DNA from 2 places in the Chitinophaga parva genome. Region 2 is predicted to be linked to the other one. Evidence: riboswitches for the same ligand, from Rfam matches in the RefSeq annotation. Region 2 holds a riboswitch; the other holds the start of a gene.
What was found. A riboswitch is a leader RNA that binds a small molecule or an ion and turns the genes downstream of it on or off. The one in region 2 is predicted to bind S-adenosylmethionine.
Positions count from the first base shown of each region.

Region 1 (2,465 bases), on a different contig from region 2:
TTTCACCCAGTTTTTTTTCCCCGGCCGTAAAGACCAATACTCTGCATACAAATGGGACTATCACAGCTTTGCTGGTGTAGACTATGCTGCAAACCTGCCTGCAGAAGAGCAGGGTATCTTTAAGATCCTCAACGAGTACGGCAACGGCCAATGGAATGAAGAGGTATCACAGGAGAACGGCAATTTCAGCTTTCTCATCGGTGATGATGTGGAAACGAGGAACCCGGCAGTACGGGAAGAACTGTATAACTGGGGCAAATGGTACCTCCAGGTGACGGGGTGCAACGGGTTCCGCATAGACGCGCTCAAACATATGTCGTGGAGGTTTATGAAGAACTGGTCAACGGCCATGAAAGAGGCTGCCGGCAAGGATTTCACCATGATCGGCGAGTACTGGAGCCCGGATAACCTGCCGGAAATGCTCGATTACCTGGATAAGGTAGAGAACAGCATCAGCCTGTTTGATGCACCATTGCACCACAATTTTTACGAGGTGTCCAAAGGCGAAAGGGAGCTTTGGAAAGTGTATGATAATACCCTCACCGCTGCGCGGGCAGATAAGAGTATTACCATAGTAGAGAACCATGACACACAGCCGTGCCAAACGCTGGAAAGCCCGGTGGAAGCATGGTTCAAGCCACTGGCCTATGGCTGCATCCTGCTGCGGGCACAAGGGGTACCCTGCATTTTTTACCCGGACCTGTATGGTGCGCAGTATCGTGATAATGGCTGTGATGTAACGATTGAGAAAGTAGCGGTGCTGGAAAAACTATTGGAACTGCGCAAAGATTATGCATACGGGGAGCAGGAAGATTATTTTGCTGCTGCCGGTGTAATAGGCTGGGTGCGGCGTGGCGATGCAGGCGCACCTGGCAGCGGATGCGCGGTGGTATTAAGTTCCAGTGAACAGGGTGGAAATATAAATATGCACATGGGGAAAGCCTTTGCTGGCAAAACATTTATGAACTTCCTAAACCCGTTGCAGGAGCTGGTGCTGGACGCGGAAGGCAATGCAGTGTTTTATGTAGACCAGCGGGGCATAGCAGTCTGGGTGCCGAAAAGATAGTCTACAAACTTTGTAGGATATTATTTGGTGCTTTCATTTTTTCTGCTTTATCTTTGCACCAGTTCTTTTTCAGATGCTTATCAAGAAAGGTGGAGGGACATGGCCCGACGATACCTTAGCAACCTTCCCCCGGGGAAAGGTGCTACTTCCATCCGCTGTAATGGCGGACAGATAACGCGGATCTTAGTTTTGGTATAAATGCATTTATATATAAAGCTCATCCGGTATCGGGTGAGCTTTTTTTTTATGCCCCCCGCTTTTGTTTTGATAAGTGTTGTGACCAGGGACCTGTTTATTCAAATCCTTTTTTCATCAAACTTAAAAACAACAACAACGATGAGTACCATTACTGAATTGCTTCACGCTATCCCTGCAGATCCTCACACCGGCGCCATTGCAGTGCCCATTTACCAGACCTCCACTTTTGTGCAGGATGCCCCCGGTGTAAACAAGGGGTATGACTATGCCCGCTCCAACAATCCCACCCGCGCCACGCTGGAACAGTTGGTGGCTGGCCTGGAAAAAGGCGCCGCTGCTTATGCATTTTCCAGTGGCCTGGCCGCCATTGACGCGGTGGTAAAACTGCTGCAGGCCGGCGACGAGATCATTGCTGTGGATGATATCTATGGCGGCGCGTTCCGCCTGTTTGACAAAGTGTATAAGAAGTTTGGCGTAACTGTGCATTATGTAGACACCACCGATGCGGGGAATGTAGCCGCAGCATTTACGCCCAACACAAAACTGGTATGGCTGGAAACGCCCACTAATCCTACCCTGAAGATCTCCGACATCCACGCCATCGCAAAGCTGGCAAAGGCCCACGGGGCGCTGCTTTGCGTGGACAACACCTTTGCTTCGCCCGTGTTGCAGCAGCCGCTCACACTGGGGGCAGACCTGGTAGTGCACAGTGCCACCAAGTACCTGGGCGGCCACAGTGATATTATTGCCGGCATTGTGGTGGCTAAGGATAAAGCCATTGGTGACGAGATCAAGTTTTACCAGAACGCCACGGGTGCCATCCTGGGCCCGTTTGACAGTTTCCTGCTTATCCGCGGGCTGGAAACCCTGCACCTGCGCGTGCGTCAACATAGCCAGAATGCACAGGCGGTGGCCGAGTTCCTGCAACAACACCCGCTGGTGGATAAGGTATTTTACCCTGGCCTGCCTTCCCACCCGCACCATGCATTGGCCAAACGGCAGGCAAAAGGCTTTGGTGGTGTGGTGTCCTTCACCCTGAAAACAGACACGGTGGATGCCGCTACAACCCTGGTGTGTAGCACCCAATATTTTAAACTGGCGGAAAGCCTGGGCGGCGTAAAAAGCCTGCTCTGCCATCCGGCCAGCATGACGCATAAATCCATCCCGGATGCCATACGCCTGGCAAACGGTGTGGCCAACA
Region 1 is NZ_QCYK01000001.1:724,544-727,008, forward strand. Features, by position in the region: gene DCC81_RS03205 (alpha-amylase) at 1-1,066, shown strand, start outside; SAM riboswitch class I at 1,141-1,244, shown strand; gene DCC81_RS03210 (trans-sulfuration enzyme family protein) at 1,403-2,465, shown strand, end outside.
Region 1: another riboswitch for S-adenosylmethionine. It lies ahead of DCC81_RS03210 (trans-sulfuration enzyme family protein); the one in region 2 lies ahead of DCC81_RS12975 (trans-sulfuration enzyme family protein).

Region 2 (2,465 bases):
GAAAAGCCGAAGGCCGCATGCGCAGCCATTTCCAGGCGTGGGCGGGCATGGGCTGCAGTTTGTACTTTCGCCGCAGGTGGCGGTACTCCCGCTGCAGGCGGCGGGGATAGTCATCCGTAAATGGTGCTTCCAGCATGCCCGCCTGGCCAAAAAGCAGGGCTTCCATTGTTTCCAGTGATACATTGCTGCGGCGCAGGCTACGCAGCGGCAGGGACTGGGCCAGCAACAGGAAGGCACCGGCATTTACCGGCTGCCCAAAGCCCTGCGCCAGGCCCTGGTAGCAGGTTTCCTCCCAATCCTGCCGGGTTTGTTGCAGCCAGCCCTGCAGGTCGGTGGTTTTACGGTCCCAGCGCTCCAGCAGCAGGCGGTCTATCCAGCTTCTCCAGGTGAGCGGGGTAATGCGCTCACACTGGCGCCCGCAGGGCACAAAGTCCTGGCTGTGGCGCAGCTGCTCATAGCGCGCCAGTAACAACTTTGAAATGCGCGACTGCAGCACCACACAGGGCATGGAGGCCATATCGGCATCCAGGTCCTGTTCAAAGACAACATGCAGGATCACACGGTCATAGCGGGGGTCCTGCTGGTGGCGGTGACGGTACCAGTCGGAAGCCCGCAGGTGGATCTCCACGTTGCCTGCCCACAGGGTGCGCCCGATGCGGATGCGGGCGCCGGAAAAATCGGGACCCGCGTGGCGGTTCCACGCCCCGGTGGTGATCACCTTTACCGGCTCACCGGCCGTGGTGCGCAGGTCTTCAGCATTGTAAAGGCGGAATTGCCAGATAAATTGAAGCAGGTCTTCGGAGAGCGGCGGCGCCGGGCTAACAGCTGCTGGCATAACAAACTGATTTTTAGGTTTACAATACAATGCCTCAAAGTTTTCTCATTTCCCCCAGACTTTTGTAAATATTACGTTAATGACCCGCCCCTAAATATTTTGAAATTAATACCGCACCCCCTACCTTTGCACGGCAGTTCTTAAACATTACTTATCCAGAAAGGCGGAGGGACTTGGCCCTGCGATGCCTTAGCAACCATCCTGCGCAAGCAGGAAAAGGTGCTAATTCCGGCCCACGGTGCAGATCGCGGGATAGATAAGTTGGCAGAGATTTTTATCCTCCTACGATATTTTGTAGCTCTTCCAACTCCCGGAAGGGCTTTTTTTATGCCCCCCACTTTCCGGGTGAACCGATGCCAGCACCTGCCAATAAAACTTTTCAACCTGCATGAAGCCAGCCACCCATCTCATTCACAGCATACCGGTAGACGAACTCACCGGGGCTATTTCGGTGCCGATCTATCAAACATCCACCTTTGTACAGGAATCGCCCGGTATCCACAAAGGCTTTGAATTTTCCCGGGCCAATAATCCTACCCGCAAGGTACTGGAGCAACTGATCTGTGAGCTGGAAGAAGGCCACGCAGGCTTTGGCTTTGCCAGCGGCATGGCCGCCATTGACGCGGTGCTCAAGCTGCTTAAGACCGGCGACGAGATCCTGGCAGTACAGGACACCTACGGCGGCATTTTCCAGATGTTCAACCACATGCTGGAGCGCTTTGGCATCCTCGTAAAGTTTGTAGACACCACCGATCCGAATAATATCCAGGCGCAGGTAACGGACAAAACCCGCATCATCTGGCTGGAAACGCCCACCAATCCTACTTTACAGATCTCCGACATCAAATCGGCCAGCAAGATCGCCCACAAGCAGGACATCCTGTTGGTGGTAGACAATACCCTCTGCACCCCGCTGCTGCAAAAGCCCATCCCCGCCGGGGCAGACATTGTGATCCACAGCGCCTCCAAGTACCTGGCAGGCCATACCGATGTACTGGCAGGCCTGGTGGTGGTCAATTCAAAACCGCTGGCAGACCAGCTCCGCTTCACCCAGAACATTTCCGGCAGTATTCTCAGCCCGTTTGAAGCCTGGCTTACCATCCGGGGCATGGAAACCCTGCAGCTGCGCATAGAGAAGCAATGTGCCAATGCCATGGTCATTGCACAGTGGCTTACCACCCACCCGGCAGTGGAGAAGGTGTATTACCCGGGATTGGTTTCACACCGTAACCATCATATTGCTAAAAAACAGCAGAAACAATTTGGCGCACTGGTAAGCTTTACGCTGAAGGAAAATAACATCAAGAACGCCATCCGCATTGTAAATGCCACCCGCCTGTTTAAACTGGCGGAGAGCTTTGGCGGCGTGAAAAGCATGCTGGCCCACCCGGCTACGATGACCCACCGCAACATACCCGAAGAGCATCGCAAAAGGGCCGGCCTGGCAGACTCCCTGATCCGCCTCTCCATTGGCATTGAAGACGCGGAAGATCTCATCAACGACCTGAAACAAGCATTAGATAAACTGAGCCAGCCCGCTGGTAAACAAACTACCGTTTTACAATAGATTATGGAACAAAAAATCATCAATTTAGGCATCTTTGGATTTGGTGTAGTAGGACAAGGTTTA
Region 2 is NZ_QCYK01000002.1:602,923-605,387, reverse strand. Features, by position in the region: gene DCC81_RS12980 (DUF2851 family protein) at 1-835, opposite strand, end outside; SAM riboswitch class I at 984-1,098, shown strand; gene DCC81_RS12975 (trans-sulfuration enzyme family protein) at 1,224-2,402, shown strand; gene DCC81_RS12970 (homoserine dehydrogenase) at 2,406-2,465, shown strand, end outside.